2 regions of the Paenibacillus sp. P4_E11 genome follow, and region 1 is predicted to be linked to the other one. Evidence: a T-box and tRNA genes for the amino acid it is inferred to sense, from the RefSeq annotation. Region 1 holds a T-box; the other holds one or more tRNA genes.
The links. The T-box of region 1 lies ahead of metG (methionine--tRNA ligase). A T-box ahead of a tRNA ligase gene usually reads a tRNA of that ligase, here a tRNA-Met.

Region 2: it has a tRNA-Met gene. The T-box ahead of metG (methionine--tRNA ligase) is inferred to sense a tRNA for this amino acid. The anticodon was not compared.

What each region holds. Positions count from the first base shown of each region.
Region 1 is NZ_JBFUIX010000007.1:52,365-66,218, reverse strand. Features, by position in the region: gene AC1DWB_RS04965 (acetyl-CoA C-acetyltransferase) at 356-1,555, opposite strand; gene AC1DWB_RS04960 (3-hydroxyacyl-CoA dehydrogenase family protein) at 1,548-2,513, opposite strand; gene AC1DWB_RS04955 (3-hydroxybutyrate dehydrogenase) at 2,535-3,305, opposite strand; gene AC1DWB_RS04950 (3-oxoacid CoA-transferase subunit B) at 3,340-3,975, opposite strand; partial or broken gene AC1DWB_RS04945 (CoA transferase subunit A) at 4,066-4,743, opposite strand; gene AC1DWB_RS04940 (sigma-54 interaction domain-containing protein) at 5,341-6,942, opposite strand; gene AC1DWB_RS04935 (class I SAM-dependent methyltransferase) at 7,150-7,968, shown strand; gene AC1DWB_RS04930 (DUF421 domain-containing protein) at 8,111-8,791, shown strand; gene AC1DWB_RS04925 (class I SAM-dependent methyltransferase) at 8,880-9,695, shown strand; gene AC1DWB_RS04920 (hypothetical protein) at 9,812-10,246, shown strand; gene mqnC (cyclic dehypoxanthinyl futalosine synthase) at 10,515-11,651, opposite strand; T-box leader at 11,878-12,155, shown strand; gene metG (methionine--tRNA ligase) at 12,208-13,845, shown strand.
Region 2 is NZ_JBFUIX010000002.1:37,345-43,535, reverse strand. Features, by position in the region: gene AC1DWB_RS01155 (hypothetical protein) at 1-107, shown strand, start outside; gene AC1DWB_RS01150 (DUF3905 domain-containing protein) at 223-627, shown strand; gene AC1DWB_RS01145 (BrxA/BrxB family bacilliredoxin) at 740-1,174, shown strand; gene AC1DWB_RS01140 (P-II family nitrogen regulator) at 1,317-1,667, shown strand; tRNA gene AC1DWB_RS01135 (tRNA-Met) at 1,755-1,831, opposite strand; gene AC1DWB_RS01130 (hypothetical protein) at 1,919-2,656, opposite strand; gene AC1DWB_RS01125 (outer membrane protein assembly factor BamB family protein) at 2,684-5,023, opposite strand; gene AC1DWB_RS01120 (DinB family protein) at 5,175-5,690, shown strand; gene AC1DWB_RS01115 (RNA polymerase sigma factor) at 5,793-6,191, shown strand, end outside.

The DNA of each region.
Region 1 (13,854 bases):
TTCAAAATCTGTTATTTGCCAGTAGACGCCTCAGATATATTCGCTAAAAGGGTCTGATTTCCTTCACTCTACTTTACCCGTTAACGGACGGATAGACCGGTTCAAACCCAGCTTAAGCGCGGAGAGAAATATGTAGGCTATAATGCTTACCCATGCTCCTCTTTCGCCTTCAGTAATTCATTATAGGGATGTGTGTGTAACATTTTGTTGCCTCGCTCAAACAGTGACCAAAAAAAGAAGAATGGTTGAGCAGCTATAGTACGCTGCATCAACTATTCTTTCGCAACCTTCAAAGCAAATATACCCAACACCTAGCTGGCAACCTGCAATTCGATTCGATAATGACTTCTAACACTTAACGTCCGGTTCCGGGCGTGCGCATATTCTCAATGATCATGGCGATGCCTTGGCCGCCGCCGATGCACAGCGCGGCGAGCCCATAGCGCTTGCCGCGAGCCGCCAGCTCGTAGGCGAGCGACAGCAGGATGCGCGAGCCGCTGGCACCCACGGGATGGCCGAGCGCAATCGCGCCGCCATTCACGTTGGTCCGATTGCGGTCGAGCTCAAGCACCTGCTCGACAGCGAGGTATTGGGCGGCGAATGCCTCGTTCATCTCGAATAAATCGATTTCGCCGATGGAGAGTCCTGCGCGTTCGAGTGCCTTACGGGCCGCTGGGACAGGCCCGATGCCCATCACTTCAGGCTCGACGCCAGCGAGCCCCCACGACACGATGCGGGCGAGCGGCTGCCGATCGCCAAGCGCCTGGCCGCTGGCGAGTACGAGCGAGACCGCGCCGTCGTTAATACCGCTGGAGTTGCCAGCGGTCACGGTGCCGCCGTCCTTCTTGAAGGACGGGCGTAACTTGGCCAAGACGGCGACGGTCGTCTCCGGCTTGATATGCTCGTCCGCGCTGACCGTGATGACTCCGCTGCGGGTCGTGATCTCGACGGGCGCGATCTCTTCCGCCAGCCTGCCGGATTGTGCAGCTGCCGCTGCGCGTTGGTGGCTCAACGTCGCGAACTCATCCTGAGCGTCGCGCGTAATACCGTAACGCTCGGCAAGGTTCTCGGCCGTCACGCCCATCCCACAACCGGCATAGTGGTCGGTCAGTGTATGCATCAGCATGTCTTCCAGCTGAATCGGCCCGAGCTTCACACCGCCGAACCGACTCGTGAAGTCGGCATGAGGCGCCTGCGTCATGTTGTCCACACCTCCGACGAGGGCGAAGGAAGATTCACCGAGAAGGATGCCCTGAGCAGCCGATAGAACGGACTGCAGCCCGGAGCCGCAGACACGGTTGACGAGAAGAGCGGGCACCTCAACAGGAACGCCGGACTTCAAGGCAATATGACGTGCCACGTAAGGACCTGTTATCGAAGAATGAATAACGTTCCCATATATAACTTGGTCGATCTGATGCGGTTCGACGAGGGCTCTGCGCAGCGCTTCCTTCGCACTCACTATGCCAAGCTCTGTAGCCGATACTTGCTTGAACGCTTGCCCGAATGTTCCGAAGGGCGTACGTGCTCCATCTATAATGTAAGCTTCATTCATGTTCGTTTCCTCCATCATGCGGAATTTGTCTAGCACGCAGCAACCGAATCAGATTGCGGTCGCGAATGGCCAGCTCGTTTTCTACTGCTGAAGCATCCACATAGTCGTAGATACCCTTTCCATTCTTAGCTCCTAATCTACCTTCACGTACGTTACGCTGGATGAGCTCCGGTGCGGAACGACTATCATTCAGTAGCGGGAACAATTGTCCACTTACCTTCTCCCACACATCCAGCCCGCCGAAGTCGGCCGTCTCGAGCGGACCATGCAACGCCCAGCGAAGTCCCGGGCCATGCTTCACCGCTGCATCGATATCGTGAGCTTCCGCCACACCACTCTCTAGCAAATGAATCGCTTCCCGAAGAATGGCTGCTTGCAGCCGGTTGGCGATGAATCCAGTCACACCGCGTTTCAGCACAACAGGTACTTTGCCGCAGCCGCGAAGCAAGTCGAGAATTGGCTCTAGCGCTGATTCGGTTGTGGCCGGCATCTTAACGATCTCGACAAGCGGTACGTGAATAGCGGGATTAAAGAAGTGCAGAATAAGCATCCGATCGCCAAAAGCTATTCCTTCTGCTAACTGCTCCAGTGGGTAGGTAGAGGTGTTGGATGCGACAATAGCTGTTTCCTTGATTAAGGGCTCCAGGCTGCGATACAGCTCTTGCTTGACCTCGATTCGCTCTGGTGCAGCTTCGATGATCAGATCAACATCACACACTGCGCTCACCAAATCAGTCGTATAGCAAATTCGCCCCTCTATCGCAGCCAGATCTGGCGCGTGTTGGGTGCCGTCCTCACTTGCAATAAGCTGTAAGTTACGGCGAATGTGCCGGGCCGCTACCTGTAGTGCCGTCTCGCTAATATCATATAAGTTCACTTGCAGGCCGTATGCCGCGAACAGTTGAGCTATTCCATGCCCCATCGTTCCAGAGCCAAGTACGGCAGCTTTTACTATCATCGTGTGTTCCGCCTCCCTCATCTACTGGGCTGTATAGCCGCCATCAATAACAACCGCTTGACCTGTGACGCCCCCAGCCTTCTCGCTCGCCAAAAACACCGCATAATCAGCCACTTCTCTCGTACTCAATAGTCTTTTTTGCGGAACAAGCGGGTATATGACTTCTTCTAACACTTTCTCCAGCGGTACTCCACGGTTACTAGCCAAATCCGCCAACTGGTTGCGGACAAGCTGCGTATCGACATAACCGGGACACAGGGCATTCACCGTAATTCCGTGCTCGGCTCCTTCCAACGCGGCTACTTTCGTTAACCCAATCACTCCATGCTTCGCGCTGTTGTAAGCCGCTTTCCCTGAGAACCCGACCAGTCCGTTAATCGAGGCGATGTTCAGAATACGTCCGAAGCGCTGCTGTTTCATCTGTGGAAAAACGTGCTTGATAGCCATAAAAGGCGCGACGAGCATAAGGCGGATCATCCGTTCATATACGTCTGTAGGGAGGTCCTCGATTGCCGCGACATGCTGTACACCTGCATTGTTCACCCACACATCCAAGCGGCCGAATTGGGACGCAACACGATCGATCGCCTGCTTCAACTGTTCCTCCTCCGTCACATCAAACGCTAGAGCCATACTTGAATGACCTTGCTCCGTTAAACGGCCAGCCGCTTCAATAACCTTCGACTCGTTTCGATCGCATAACACTACCACAGCCCCGTTAGCCGCGAAAGCTTCCGCAATAGCGAATCCAATCCCTCCAGCCGCACCGGTAATAACCGCCACTTTGGGCATGTGCATGGGCTTTGCCTCCTCCTTCCACAACCTCTTAATAGGCTTCTGCTCGCAAATCAGGACTAATAATCAATCGCGGCTCGACGGTCGCTTGAATTTGTTCCGGGGTATAGCCTACAGCCGTTTCCACCAACACAAGTCCGTCTGCGGTCACATCGATAACAGCGCGCTCTGTAATGATTCGATGGACGACACCAACGCCAGTCAAGGGCAGCTTGCAGTCTCGTAAAATTTTGGGCTGCCCGTTCTTGGCTGCATGTTCCATAATGACGAGAATTCGTTTGGCCCCGTGAACGAGGTCCATGGCCCCGCCCATCCCTTTGATCATCTGTCCGGGAATCATCCAATTAGCAAGATCGCCCCGCTCCGATACTTCCATTCCTCCCAGAATCGCAATGTCGATATGACCCCCGCGTATCATCGCGAATGATTCTGCGCTATCGAACAAAGCCGCTCCCGGTATTAACGAGATTGTTTCCTTCCCGGCATTGATCAGGTCGGCGTTCGCATCCTCCGGAGCCGGATAAGGACCGATTCCGAGCAGGCCGTTCTCGGACTGAAGCACAATTTGGCGTCCCTCAGGGATGTAGTTGGCGATCAACGTCGGCATCCCGATACCCAGGTTGACATAGGAGCCGTCATGAATTTCTGCTGCAGCCCGTCTTGCGATCTTCTCGCGGACAGCGGCTTTCTCGTCTTGAAGCGGTGCTGGGACCGAGCTGCCTGTAGCGGCCGGTTGAGCTGGCTTAGGAGCTGACGTTGTCAGCCGCTCGATTCGCTTCACTTGTTGACCTACGATCAGCTTCTGCACATAGACGCCGGGCGTGTGAACGTGATTAGGTGGAAGCTCCCCTACTTCGACGAGCTGCTCAATCTCGGCAATCGTAATTGCACCTGCAGCGGCGATCATAGAGTTGAAGTTTCGTGCGGTATAGTTGTAAATCAGATTGCCCATGCGATCACCCTTCAGCGCCCGCACCAGACTGAAGTCCGCCTTAAGCGCATGCTCCAGCAAGTAGCTCTTGCCTGCGAATTCCCGCACCTCGCGTCCTTCGGCCACAGGTGTTCCTACCCCAGCTGGCGTGTAGAACGCTGGAATTCCTGCACCGCCAGCACGAATTCGCTCGGCCAACGTACCTTGCGGAACGATCTCAATCTCGATCTCACCCGCCAGCACCTGCCGCTCGAACTCCTTGTTCTCGCCAACATAAGAACCGATCATCTTCCGAATCTGACGATTGCGCAGCAGCAGACCAAGCCCCCAGTCATCGATCCCGCAATTATTGGAAATGACTGTGAGGTCCTTCACACCAGAGTCTGCGAGCGCCACAATCAGATTTTCCGGAATTCCGGAAAGACCGAAGCCACCTACCATAATCGTCATGCCATCCTTAATATCGCTTACTGCTTGTTGGAAAGAAGTTAAAATCGGCTTCATCGTTAGACCATGCCTCCTCGATAGGGTGATACTTCTCTATTAAGCAAAAATCGTGCCAACTTTCTCAGAGACGCGGTTATCTTGGGATAATCTGGGGGATTAGACGTCGAAAAGCCGCCAGTAAACAGGGTTGGCGGCTTTCGAGCAGATTTGAACTTTTTTTCTTTAGTCAGTTACAGCCTTAGTCGATCCACCGGATTCCAGTGTACAGGAATTTGAATTCCTGTAATCCGGAATCCGAGGCTCATATCCGTGTTCACAGAGATCGTTGAATAACACATTAGACGTGTGTTGATGAGGGCACAACGAGGCCCCTGTTTATGATCGGACCGTAGATCCGTTATATCCGTCTTGGATGCCCTTTTGGATGTTTAACGGACAGAGGTTCCGTTATTCACACGAAACGGAGCCGATTTCTGCCGTTTCACTGCCAATAAAGGATCCTGTGTCCGCAAGCGGGTGGAATATGGCGTTTTGGAAGCGAATTGCGGATCCTGTGTCCGTTACTCCGTAGAACGATCTCGTTATAACAACAACCGTGCTGTCTGGTCCGAATTCACTTTTGTCATCACGGACAGAGCAGCATTGCTTGATCTTCTACTTGAATTTGTATAGCTTGGCGTAAAGCGCCGACTTGCTCAGCCCCAGCTTGTGCGCCGCCGCCAACTTATCACCGTTTGCTTCATGGAGCGCGCGTTCAATCCACTGCTGTTCCAACCGCTCAATTGCTTCTCTAAGGGTACCAGCCTCTTCTTCAGACTTCGGCAACTCGTGACCATCCGTTATCCTTACTACTGCATGACTTTCGCGAACCTCACGACTTTCGTGGCCATCTTGGCTTGCATGAGCTTCTCGCCCCTCATCCGAATCCGATGAAGTTCCTACCTTTCGACTCCAATTTCGACTTTCGCTTCCTCGCTCACTAGCGCTACCGCCATTTCCTCCAGTAGCTAGCTGCTGCAAGTGAACGGGCAGATCGGCCACCGTGATCCGTCGTCCGTCCATCATGAATAACGCACGTTCAAGCACATTGCGCAGCTCCCGCACATTGCCCGGCCAATCATAGGCTGTGAGCAGCTTCATCACACCCGGTGCAATCGTGACCGCGCCATCGTTGCCCGGTACAGTCGGCTGTATGTCATGCAGCAGCTCTTTGCACAATGGCGGAATGTCTTCCGGCCTTTCCCTCAGAGGCGGGATCGAGAGCTCGACTACGTGCAACCGATAATACAGGTCGCGTCGAAATGTCCCCTCTTCTACCATCCGCTCAAGACTGCGGTTCGTCGCGACGATAACCCGAATGTCTACCGCTTCAGGCGTACCACCCACCGGCTCAATCTCCTTCTCCTGCAGCACCCGGAGCAGCTTGGCCTGCATGCCGAGTGATAGCTCCCCGATCTCGTCGAGGAAGATCGTCCCTTTGTGCGCCAGCGCGAACTTCCCAGGTTTGCCTGACTTCTTAGCCCCCGTGAAGGAACCTTCCTTGTACCCGAACATCTCCGACTCGAACAGCGTCTCCGGTACAGCTGCACAATTGACAGTTACGAACGGTCCATAGAATCTTCCGCTCAACTGATGGATCGCATGGGCGAACAACTCCTTGCCTGTCCCGCTTTCACCCGTGAGGAGTACCGTACTGTTCGAACCCGCCACTTTCTCCGCCATCGACTTCAATTCAGTCATCGTACGGCTGACAGCCGTAATGTGATGCAACCGATACTTGGCTGCAAAAGCAGGCCGTTCAATCTGCTCACTGGATCGCAGAAAAGATTTGATCTCCTTGTATTTCGCATTCATCTCAAACAGCTTGTCGATGTCTTGGAACATGATTTTGCCTACAACGGCAATCAGCTCGCCCTCGCTAAATACGGGAATCCGGTTCGCGATCATCCAGTGTCCGCGTATTTTTTGCAGCTCCCCGAATTCAGCCTTCCCTGTCTTGGCGATGATGTGCAGCCTTGTATTCTCGATCACCTCGGTTACGTGCTTCCCGATCAGCTCCGCTCTTTCCCGCTCGATAAAGGAAGCGTAGGTCACGTTCACATCCAACACATATCCATTCCGATCAGCCACAACAATGCCCTCATAGGCGCTTTCGAGTGCGATCCGATATAGTTTTTGCTGCTCCTCGGCCTTCGCCAGCGCATCTGTTACCCGGCGCAGTTGCCGATGCACCCAACCGTTTTTATGAATAATCATACGTCCACCTGACTCTCCGGCCCCTGCTGGAGCTGCTGATTTCCCCTATACTCGGATCAAGGCCTTCTCTTGCAAGTGATGAGAGTGTAGCACACTTGATAGACTCGTACAATGATCTTGTTGACCACTCGTCGCAAAAGAAAAGGATGGATGCGAATAGGGAAAGTTGTTATGATGGTCAAAAAATATAATTGGAGATGAAACGCAATGAACAAGCCAGTAGCCCACTATGATACTATCGGTACGACCTATCGCTCCACCCGCCACGCCGACCCAAGAATCGTGCAGCACCTGATAGACGCACTAGAGCTTCCCGTCGGTGCGACGATCGTAGATGTTGGTGCCGGCACCGGTAACTACAGCTGTACGCTCGCCGAACGAGGCTATCAGGTGACAGCTGTTGAGCCGTCACAAGTCATGCGCGCACAAGGGAACCGCCACGCTAATCTGCACTGGCTGGAAGGCACGGCAGAAGCACTGCCGTTAGCGGACTGCTGTGCGGATGCGGTCATTTCCACATTGGCTACACATCATTTCACGGACTTGGCGGCCGGTTTCCGCGAGATGAGCCGGGTGCTGAAGCCCGGCGGACGTATCGTGATCTTCGCCGCAGACCCAAGGCTCTGCTCCGACGATTGCTGGTTCCGCGATTACTTGGCGCCCATTCTCGAGCGTTCGTATCCGGTATACAAGCCGATCGCAGAGGTCACGGGACTGCTGGCTGACGGGCTGCTCCTCTCGGCGGATACCGTGCGCGTCGTGCCGTTTCTCGTCCCACACGACATCGAGGACGGATTCTTCTTGTCCGCCTGGAGGCGGCCAGCCCTGTATCTGGATGCGGCGTTTCAAGCCAACACATCGCCGCTCGCGAAAGCGCCAGCAGAAGTGCTACAACCGCTGGTGAAGCGGCTAAGCGAAGATTGGCTCGATGGGACGTGGGCGGATAAGTACGGCCATGTGCTGCAGCAAGAAGCCTACGAAGGCGGCTATCGATTTCTGATCGCGGAGAAGCCGCGATTACGCTGAATCGTATAACTCCTCAGCTAAGTTATCCTAATGCCCCTACTGGGTCTCCGAGTTCGGTTCATCTTGGATTAACAAGGATATACTAGATTCCAATGAACCTCTCGTATTGAAATTTCCCGGAAGAGGAAGGGGATTTCCGTTTATGGGCAACGTTAATTTTGTCGAAATGATTATGCGAAGCACGGGCGCCTTTATAGCGTTGCTGGTCATGACCCGGATTATGGGCAAGAAGCAAATGAGTCAACTTACTTTTTTCAACTATGTAACTGGGATTACAATCGGCGGTATCGCGGCTGACATAGCAAGTGAAAGTGAAACCCCCTATTGGAACGGTTTCATTAGCTTGATCTGGTGGGCTTTGCTTACAATAGCGGTTGGATATATCAGTCTGAAATTTTCAAGTTTGCGCGTCGCCATCGACGGTCAACCTACTATCGTTATTAAGAATGGGCTTCTTCAGGAAAAGGCCATCAGCCGATTAAGAATGAATCTGGATGACCTCAATATGCTGCTTCGGGAACGAGGTACCTTCTCGATCAAGGAAGTGGATTACGCCATTATGGAGCCTAATGGGAAGCTGAGCCTGCTGAAAAATCAGGAAGAGCAATCGCCAACCCGCAAAGACATGAACTTGCCTGTTCAGCCTCTGAACAATCTCCCAACAGAACTGATCGTGGACGGTCGGATTATGGAAAAAAACTTGACGAATTTGGGTCTGGACCATAACTGGTTGAGACGCAAGCTACAGAACTTGAATCCCGAGCATGTATTTTATGCCGAGCATCAACCAGACGGAACACTCTTCTATCAGCAGAAAGAATAGCCCCCTCTAACCCAAATAAAAATAAGTTGATTTTTCGCTCTATTCAGATATAATAGCGAGAAATTACTTTCTAGAAGAGGGGACTTGTATGGAATCCATCATTCAGTATTATAACCAGTTCGACGAGTGGGGACGGCTTGATCGCGAACCTATTGAGTTTCTTGTGAACAGCCATTACATACGCAAGTATTTGCCGTCGTCCGGCCACGTGCTAGATAACGGGGCTGGTCCGGGGAAATACGCCATGCAGTTGGCCGCATTGGGGTACGATCTGACCTTAACGGACTTGACCCCCCGTCTCGTGGAGCAGGCAAGCAGCAAGGCGCAGGAGCTGCAGCTGGCGAATCGCTTCCAAGGCTTCTATCCCGCAGACGCACGGAACTTGAGCCGGTTCGGCGACGAGCAGTTCGACGGTTCGCTTATGCTCGGTCCGATGTATCACCTGCAGACCGAATCAGACCGAGTCCGAGCAATTCAAGAGCTACATCGGGTGACGAAGCCCGGTGCGCCTGTATTCGTGGCGTTCATGTCCAAGCTTCGGTTTCTGACGACCTCGTTACTCTATCCCGAGCACTGGAAGCCGAACAACACGGTCGCCGGCATCTCTCGATTCCTGGACACCGGAACGTTCGACCATAGCGATACCGGCCGCTTTACCGGTGCATATTACTACAACATCGAAGACATCGCACCATTCATGGAAGCGCATGGGTTCGAGCAGTCCCAGTTGATCAGTTCCGGCAGCATCGCTGGTGCGATGAAGCCTGAGCAGTGGGACTATTGGAGATCACGCGGAGAAGAAGAGTATGAACAAGTGATGAATTGGGTTCTGGAGTCTGCTGCAAGCCCTTATCTGCTAGCTACTTCCTCGCATATTCTGTACATCGGGCGCAGGAAAGACTGAGCTCCCCTTTTCGCACGAAGACCACACTACATAACTGCAACCTACAGCAAGTCCGTCACGTCTATCCATCATAGAATCCTCCCGTTAGTTACCATTTGAAATGGCGGTGTCAGGTTATGACAAAAACGTTCGGACTTGCTCTTCTGTTTGTCTCTTTGCTTATGCTCCTGCTCGTTGCCGGCTGTGGTGATCGCCCTCCTATGCTTACCATCAAGGCTGGGAAGCAGGAGGTTCACGTTGAACGCGGCGGGTACAGTTGGAGGTTCTTAGCCGGACATGTCATTGCCGATTCACCGGGTCCATCTGACATGGTGAAGATCGACGAAGATGCAGCTGTTCTCCCTCCCGGGACTGAACTGAAACTATCCTTCGGCAGCAACCCGAAAAAAATGGTTTTGTCTCAATGGGAAGGTCGTGACGAAATCAGCCAAGTGGAGTTGAAGTCGAAAACGTTCAAACTACCCGCTGAGAAAGGCACCTACTTGTACTCCATACACGCGGAATGGCGAAAAGGCAACGCACTATATGCGTTTGCTGTGAAGGTTCAATGATCGCTCCTAGTGGCGACATTCTCAGAAACAAATGAGAGAGCGGGAATGTGGCATTAATAAGGCGTTACGTCTTCCATGAGGCCTCTTCGAATTCCGAAATGATGCAATAGTGCAGGATTTTCTCCCCCCCCTGTCCACTTTTGGATACAAACGGATCAAAAATCATGTACTTTTGCAGGATTCGTACGTATGTTCTAGCTAATTAGTTGAAAAAGCCTGAAACGGGAATTCACTCCGCTTCAGGCTCATGTATGTCATCATTATACAATTAGTTCTGCATGACGAAATCTTTGTCCACCGAGGCATTCTCGTCGTCGAACACTTTCAATATATCGTAGCGCGTGTTGCGCTGCGCCGGAATCTTACCCGCTTCGCGGATCAGTTGCAACGTCGAGGTGATCGTCACCTTGTGCGTTGTTCCCGCCGCCGATACTACGTTCTCTTCGATCATCGTACTGCCAAAATCGTTGCAACCATACGACAGCGAGAGCTTGCCGACTTCCGGTCCCATCGTCACCCAAGACGATTGGAAGTTCGGGATGTTGTCGAACATAAGTCGGCTGATCGCCAACGTCTTGAGGTATTCCGCCGGGCCTAGCTTCTCGCCCTTCAAGTTCGTGTTGTCCGGTTGGAACGTCCACGGGATGAATGCGAGGAAGCCCTTCGACGGATAGCCATTGCGGATGCATTCATCCTGTGCATCACGGATGCGAAGCATGTGCAGCACTCGCTCCTCCATCGATTCACCGAAGCCGATCACCATCGTGCCCGTCGTGTTCATCCCGATCTTGTGGGCCGTTGTCATCACTTCGATCCACTCGGTCCACGAGCCCTTCTGCCGGCTAATCTTCCGGCGGGTCCGGTCATCCAGAATTTCCGCGCCGCCGCCAGGCAGTGAATCCAGACCCGCTTCGTGCAACTGGCGGATGACCTCTTCCAGGGATAACCCCTCAGAGACGTCCTTCATCTTCCAAATTTCTGCCGGAGAGAACGAGTGCATCGTAATCTGGAACCGCTTCTTAATTTCCCTCAACAAATTCGTATAATAGCTGAACGGCAAGTCCGGATTCGTTCCGCCCTGCATGAGAATCTCGGTTCCACCTACATCAATTGTTTCCTGAATTTTCTTGAAAATCACTTCATCCGGCAGTACGTACCCTTCTTTGGACCCAGGTGGTCTGTAGAATGCACAAAACCGGCAATACACATCGCATATATTCGTATAATTCACATTGCGGCCGATAACAAAAGTCGTAATCGGGTCCGGATGCCATTTCTTCATAATCTGATTGGCGGCGTGGCCGATCTTCTCGATTTCGTTCGAAGCGTACAGCTCCAGTCCATCCTCTAAGCTAAGCCGCTCACCTGCAACCGCCCGTTCTAAGACGCTATTCAATTCGCTCATTGTCGGTTCACTCCTCCATCCGTATTCCAGCTGACGTCGAGTCAGCATCCATTCTGCTTAAGCAACTATACGAGCATTATTGTTCTATCGTACCATAATCGCCTAATGACGTCATCATCGGGGATGAGTCGGATATGGCAGCATTGGTACAATTGCAGCAGTTGGTGAAGTGCACCCTTGCACATCACGCTGAAGCTGGATATAATAGGATATTAATGAAATACACACAAATGCGACGAAGAGAAAGAGTAGTGGGATCCTTTCTTTGTACAGAGAGCTCCGGCAGGTGAAAAGGAGTAAAGAAACGTCCGACGAACATGGTCTCTAAGCTGTGCATCGAACCCTGAATCAAACAGGAAGTAGGCTGCAACGGGCGCTCCCGTTATAGAGCTAGAGTATAACCGTCTGCCTTCTTAGGCAAACGTCGTACTTGAAGAGGTTCATGCTGCGAGGCATGAGCGAATTGAGGTGGTAACACGTGAGCATACAGCTCTCGTCCTTTCTGGGGACGGGGGCTTTTTTTGTTGTTTCCATACACATTAGGAGGATGAACCACATGACTATTTTTATTGGCGGGGCGTGGCCGTATGCGAACGGATCGCTGCATTTGGGCCGGGTGGCAAGTTTGCTGCCGGGAGATATTCTGGCTCGGTATTATCGGGTTAAAGGTGAAGAGGTGCTGTACGTATCGGGAAGCGATTGCCATGGTACGCCGATTGCGATCCAAGCCGAACGAGAGGGTGTGTCTCCCCGTGTAATTGCTGATCGCTACCATCAAGAGTTTGTTCAATGCTTCGAAAAGCTGGGGTTCTCCTATGACCTCTACACCCGGACAGACGATCCGTTCCACCACGAAGCGGTACAGCAGTTATTCGTTCAGTTGGTGGAGAACGGGAGCTTATACCGGAAGTCCGTGGAGCAGACGTATTGTGAGACTTGTGACCGATTCCTTCCCGACCGTTATGTGGAGGGTCAGTGTCCTCACTGCGGTCAAGCAGCACGGGGAGATCAATGCGATGGTTGCTCGGCCCTGCTCGACCCGGTCGATCTGATTGACAAGACGTGCAAGCTGTGCGGCAACAGTCCGACCACCCGGCATACGGAGCACTTTTTTCTTGCGTTGTCTAAGCTTCAGGAAGTACTGGATCGTACCCTCAAGCAGGCGGTTGGTTGGAGAGAGAATGCGGAGCATTTGACGCGCAGGTATTTGGACGAAGGATTGCATGATCGTGCTGTCACCCGGGATCTTCCTTGGGGCGTTAAAGTTCCAATCGAAGGCTTCGAAGGCAAAAAAATATACGTATGGATGGAAGCGGTCTGCGGCTATTGGACGGCTAGCAAGCAGTGGGCGCGTGACAACGGCAAAGACTGGGAGCCATTTTGGTCGGAAGGCGTAACCGCTTATTATGTGCATGGGAAGGATAACATCCCTTTTCACACCCTGATCTGGCCAGCCATCCTGTTGGGTGAGGGCAAGCTTCACTTGCCGGATCGCATCGTGTCGAGTGAATATTTGACATTGGAGGGAAGGAAGTTCTCAACGAGCCGCAACTGGGCCGTGTGGGTGCCCTATGTGCTGGAGCATTACGATCCCGATTCCGTGAGGTACTTCCTAACCATTAACGGGCCGGAAAAGCGGGATACCGATTTCTCCTGGAGGGAGTTCATCTACAGCCACAACAGTGAGCTTCTAGGAGCATTCGGCAACTTCGTCAACCGGAACCTGATGTTCCTGGTCAAATCGTTCGATAGCTGCATACCTGACGCACATGTGGATGTGACGATTCGAGATCAATTGAATGACCTGTACGTTCATGTGGGGCAGCTTATTGAGGAAAGCAAGTTGAAAGAAGCACTAGAGACCGTATTCACCTTTGTACGGAGTTCGAATAAGTACTTCGATGAGCGCAAGCCCTGGTCCCAACTGAAGGATGACCCCGCCGATTGCAGAGATACATTGTATACGTGCGTGCAGATCATTGCCAACCTGTCCAATCTGCTCGAGCCGTTCTTGCCCTTCGCCTGCGGGAGAATCCGATCGTTTCTCGGAATCGCCGAGCCAGTCTGGAGCTACATCGAAATCCGTTCAGGTGAGACGTTGGTATCGCCGGTGCCATTGTTCGCGCGAATTGAGGTCAGCCAGATCGAGGATGAAGTGGCTCGGCTGCAAGCAGAGCGGCTGGAGACCGAGTAAACAACAAAA
Region 2 (6,191 bases), on a different contig from region 1:
CCGGGGAGAAAGGAGCTGATAGCTATGAAACCAACGGAGCAGAACGGCGACTCGCTGGAACAACAGAAGCAGAAGAGCCAGAACGAGGCAACAACGAACAAAGGTGAAGAAGATCGATCTACTAATGATAAAAAACTAAACGGTCCGAACCGGCCTGCCACTTAACGATCCGCTTATCTCTGCATACGGCAAGGACTCATACATAAGGAAGGAGGGATGCGTATGACTATGGATAAGCAGCCATCAGATAAGCAGGAAGCACATAACCTGGACCCGTTCGAAATTAACTTTTTGCCGCAGTTTGAGGAAGGTAGAGGTCCGCGCGAAGCGTTCGTGAATGAGCATGGTGTATGCATCGGGGATCATATGTACGAATCGGACAACTCGCCCTTGCACAATTGGTCCACAGCGACTGATCCTGCTATTATGGCGGGAGACGAGTGGGTGCATCCGTTCAAGGACATTGGCTTCTTGTCGGAGGCGAACCGGGAATATTTTGAACAGGGGATTGTACCGTCTGCTACGGGTGCGACCTTCATGCATCCTGACAAGGACGTTGCTTACCAGGAGGGCGTGGAACAAACAGAAGGTGAAGGCGATGAAGGCCATTCCGATCCGAATCGTTAGCTGGTAAGCGTAGACAACGCTTTGCTTCTTCTTCATGGAGATGTATAATACGAATAGAAACATACATTTTCATATCTGAAAATTTCAAGATAATAGAGGGAGTGAAGCGACAATGTCGATGTCATTTGAGTCTTATATGCGGGATATGATTACCCCGATGCGTGAGGATTTGACCCGTCTGGGGATTACGGAGCTGAAGACGCCGGAAGAGGTAGTGGAACAGTTCGCCGATAGTGAGGGAACCGCGCTCGTCGTTGTGAACTCTGTCTGTGGATGTGCTGCAGGCCAATGCCGTCCAGGCGTTGCCAAGGCGTTGCAGAACGAAGTATTGCCAGACCGCTTGTACACTGTTTTTGCGGGTCAAGATAAGGAAGCGACGGCCAAGGCTCGCGAATATTTCGCACCGTACCCGCCTTCGTCCCCTTCGATTGCACTGATGAAGAATGGGGAATTGGTGCATATGATCGAGCGCCACCAGATCGAGAATCGTTCAGCCGATGAGATTGCTCGTGATTTGGCAACAGCTTTCGAGCAGTATTGCAAGTAATAGTTGGACCGAGATAACCGTTGGGAGCTTGCTYCCGACGGTTTTTCTTATTTGGAAGGCTCCCACCTTGCAGAGACTTGGTAATTTCAGTAACATGAAAGTTAGGATGAGCAGGAGAGACAGGAAGAAGGGGGGCGCGAGTGTGAAAAAGATTGAAGCGATTATCCGGCCCGAGAAGCTGCGCGAAGTGATTGAGGCGTTGCGTGACATTCAGGTGACCGGCTTTACCGTTACCCAAGTACAAGGACGTGGACAGCAGAAAAATGCTACAGGTGTGTATCGCGGCAAAGCCTATACGGTCAACTTGCACTATAAGGTGAAGATGGAGATCGTCGTGTCCGACTACAAGGTGCAAGAGACGATCCAGACGATTATCAAGACGGCGCAGACAGGCGAGATGGGCGATGGCAAAATATTCGTGTTACCGGTGCTGGAGATGTACAATGTGCGGACCGGATTAGTCGATGAGACGATCGATGAGCTGCAGCCATAGAAGGAACCTTCAGTCCCAATTGCATTCGCAACACCAAAAAAACCTCGACGATTTCGTCGAGGTTCTGTCATGTGCTAGAAGGTAAATTGGTTGCGGGGGCAGGATTTGAACCTGCGGCCTTCGGGTTATGAGCCCGACGAGCTACCGGGCTGCTCCACCCCGCGGCAAAGGTGTAATTGGCGTGTTGATCACCAATTTGAACCGGAAATGTAAGTATACATCATCCAGGGACGAAACACAAGTGGGTATTTCTATTTCATCGGTACTGCCGTAAATCGAGTACCATCGAACGCGTAGATCGACATCTCCGTTTGACGTTTCCCTTTGACAGTGACCATGTCTTCTTCCAACAGCGTGACGGTTTGCCAAGCATACAATAGGAAGTCACTTTCGTCCACCCGATAGCCGCCCATGATCGAACGGTACACGCCCATCGTCGCCGTCTTCTCCTCCAATACACCCTGCCAAGCTTCTACTAGCTTCTCTTGCTCCAAGTAATACAGATGGGCGGTCTCGACATGCACACCTGTGCCCCCATCACTCTGCACGACTTCGAACAGCTTGTTATCCGCGATTTCGATTGGATCCTCCAATACGAGTCGGTCCGCCTTCCAATCTGTTTCCGCGATCAGCTTATATTGGCCGTCAGGCTGTCGGTCGAATAGGAACCATGTGCCGAGGTGAACGGCCCCATCTATGACGGCCACAACCTCAAGATCGTCATCCTGATCCAGATTCGCGGTTCGAATCGATAATCCTTCCCAGAAATAGGAGTCGACTTGATCACGTCCTTGAGCCTTGATCCAAGAGATCACCAGATCCCGTGTTACTTCAGGCACTTCCTGTGCGTTGATGTGCACCGCTTGTTCTTGATTGTTCCCGTTCACAAGCACCCTAACCGCATCTGACGCTACAGCTGCAGTGGCCGCGATCAGCAGCAGACACCCGGCTGCCACAGTAACAACCCCTTTTACACTAAACCTATTCATTATTCGCGACTCCTCACGTGGATGGATCTATTGTTCACTCTTGAGTTTCTGGAACGTGCCGTTCGCTGAACCGACGTAGAGGCCGTCATCCAGCTTGTTGAGCATACCGTAATCGGTGTCGAATATTTTAGTGGCTGCGCTTCCCAATACAATGTTCCCCAGTTTATTTTTCAGCTCTCCGGTATGCCGGTCGAACACGAATACTTGCTCTCTGCCCGGCACCCATAGTTCATCGTTCACGACGATCGGTTGTTTGTCCCCGACCTTGAACTGGTCCCGTTCTAGATCCTTCACCGTGTAGGGGGATTGCCATAGCTGCTTGCCGCTCGCGAGCTCTACTGCCACAGGGCGATCGTCCAGCAAATAATACAGCGTATTACCAGCCACAGCACTGTATCGGCCTCTGCCATTCGTCTGCCATACGGTCGTTTGCCGCTTCAGGTTATAGAGCGATGTTGTGAACGTGGTTCCCCTCCAATAGTCGGGTGAATCGGATTTGTAGATGAACATATAGTCGTCGTTCACGGCTTTGTAAAAGTTCCCCGGCTCGTAAGGCAGTACTGCGATCACGGCCCCACTCGTTATGTCGAGGCATGTATACCCGCCTTCCAACAGCAACCACAACCTGGAAGTCGGCTCGGAGCCTAGGCTTCGGTTATCGGAATTGGAAAGCTCCAAGTACCTTTTAAGCTGATTATTGATCGTCGTATCTTTGACAACAGCTTGACGGGACCAGACGATTCGACCCGAGAGAGGATCATACGCCCGAATGGATTGGCTGCCGATTACGATCAAGAACGGGTTGCTGGAATTATCGTACAACAGTTTCTCGTCTGCCGAGAGCTTCTTCTCCCACAGCAGACTGCCTGAGCTCTCCTGCAGCACTCGCAGCGAAGCTGCTGCTGATCCGCTACTCGAATCTTGCCGCTCTTCCAATACCACTACGCCTTTTGCGCTCGATAAGCGAGAGAACTTCCCTGACTGCTCCTTCCACTTCTGTTCCCATACCTGCTGACCGGTCAGAACATCAATCCATTGCAGCTTCGTCTCGTATTCCTTCGTCTGGGCATCGAGGAAGGTAAGTACTGCGGTATGCTTGCGATCGGACGAGAGCGCGAAGGATAGACCTTCGAATTTAGCGGGAACTTCCCATAGCTTACGACCCGATTCCGCGTCGACTCCATACAGGATCGAGTCATTGTGGTGTCCGCTGTACAGCCCATCGTGCCCTAGCACGAGCAGAGTTCCAACCGCTCGGCCTACGAGGAAGTTGTACCTGAGTCCGCTTGAGAATTTCCATTCCGCAACAGACTGACGGGAAGGGATGAGCGGTACGTTCGTGACGGTAGTTTTCTCCAACCCATACGGGAGGGCATGGAAATTCACCGTCTGACCTCCCACGCCCGAAGATGCTTTGTAGGTAAGATTGTACTCGAGGACGTTCCCCTGCTCCGACCAGGTGATGTCCAATTGATGCCAAGTATTCTCGTATCGCCACCCGGCATAGACAGCCGGATGATCTTCGAACCCGACAGCCCGGACTGCATCAGGCTCTCCGAGCAGGCTCTTTACCTGCTCCTGCGTATCGCCGATGACAAGGGACTTCTTAACCATCAGTTCCGGAAATGCCTTGCTCAGATGCTCTCGGCTGAGCTCTGCTAATTGTTGATTCTGATACGCAGTAAGCAAAGCATCCGGGCTCGGATAAGCGTGGAATTGATTGTCTTCCCACAGGAAGTAGCTCCGAACCGTTGTTCCGGTTGAATTGTCATAATACGAGGTTTGGAAGCCAGGTTGTTCGAGTGTGGTGAAGCGGACCGAGTATTCCGAACTCGAGTTGAACAAGGTCGAGCTGTTTTCTACAGGCAGTTGGGCTATTCCGTCAGGCCCGATGGTAAACAGTCTGTAGACATAACCATTGCTGGAACCCCATTGACCGATTGCAACATCCGGGTACCCGTCCTTGTTGTAATCATCGAATAGCAGAGGGAATGATCGGGTGAAGATCAGGCTAGATTGTCCGAACGCCTCGTTCAGACTCAATTGTCCGAGCTTCTTCCCGTCCTCATCCGTCCATACAAGAGCGAAGTTGCCTTCCCACCTATCTCCCATGAATGGCCCCGGTTCAGGGTCGTATACTTTTTTGCCGGCTGTCATCATAACCTGCAATTTATCTCGACTATTCGTAGTTCCTCGAATGAATGTATTATCGGAAATGATTGCGGATGGACCTGGAGACGACTGCGCTTGTGCATTAGCCTCTGTTGTTAACCGCGGTTGGTTCACCCGATTCGTAACCAGCACGAGGCTGAACGAAACGACAATAACTGCAATTCCTGTAGCAATAACTTTGCGCTGAATGAACAATGCGGCCGCCTCCCGAGCCGACCCAGGGTCGACAAGTGATCCCAATATCTTCCTGAACCTATATGCAATAGACGCGCCATAATGAAAAATGTTGCAATCCAGCCGATTATAAAAGTGGTATACTAGGCTCAAAAGAAAGGGTGATGGATGTATGAGCAATCGACCTTCAACAGAAGAGTATGGTCCCTACTACGAGACTTATATCCGACTTGTACCGGAGGGGGACATCGGCGAAATTTTTGCGCAATCATATGAATCCACACTTGCCTTGCTCTCATCCGTTACAGAGCTGCAGGGCCAATATCGGTACGAACCAGGGAAGTGGAGTCTGAAGGAAGTGATCGGTCACGTGGTAGATGGGGAACGCATCATGAGCTACCGTCTGCTGCGAATCGCGAGGGGGGACAAGACGCCTCTGGCTGGATTCGATCAGGACGAATATATCAAGAATGCCTCATTCGATTCCATGAACGTATCAGATTTACTCGAAGATTATAGCAACGTTCGTCGGGCAACATTGTCCATGCTCCGAAGCATTTCCGATGAAGCTTGGCATAGAACAGGTTCGGCGAACAATAGCGTGTTATCGGCAAGGGCGCTGGCTTACATTATTGTGGGCCATGAGATGCACCATGTCCGGGTTATTCAGGAACGTTATCTCTCGTAGGAGTTCGAACGAAGCGTGTAAAAATAATGAACAGGTGGGCGTATGATTCCCGCCTGTTTTTTCGTCTATAACACTGAAATCATATTCCGGAGGGATACCAGCATGACGAATCGAGTAGATCCGATTGTTACAGAGGCTAGAGAGCTGCACAAACGCTTTGAAGAGATGATTCAGCCGCATCGGACAGCGCTATGGAATTATTGCAGAACGATCACGGGATCGTCGTGGGACGGTGATGATTTGTTTCAGGATACATTGCTGAAGGCTTTCGCTACGTTGACCCAAATGTGGCATGCCTTGCATCCCAAGTCGTATTTGTTCCGAATCGCGACGAATACTTGGATCGACCAGCTGCGGCGGAACAAAGTGAAGCTGGATTCGTACGAAGACAGCCATGGACACACTGTTGATCCGGATCGATCGGTTGTGACGGAAGCGGTTGAAGTGCTCGTCACACAGTTGCCTCCACGGCAAGCCGCTGTCCTATTGCTCATGGATGTG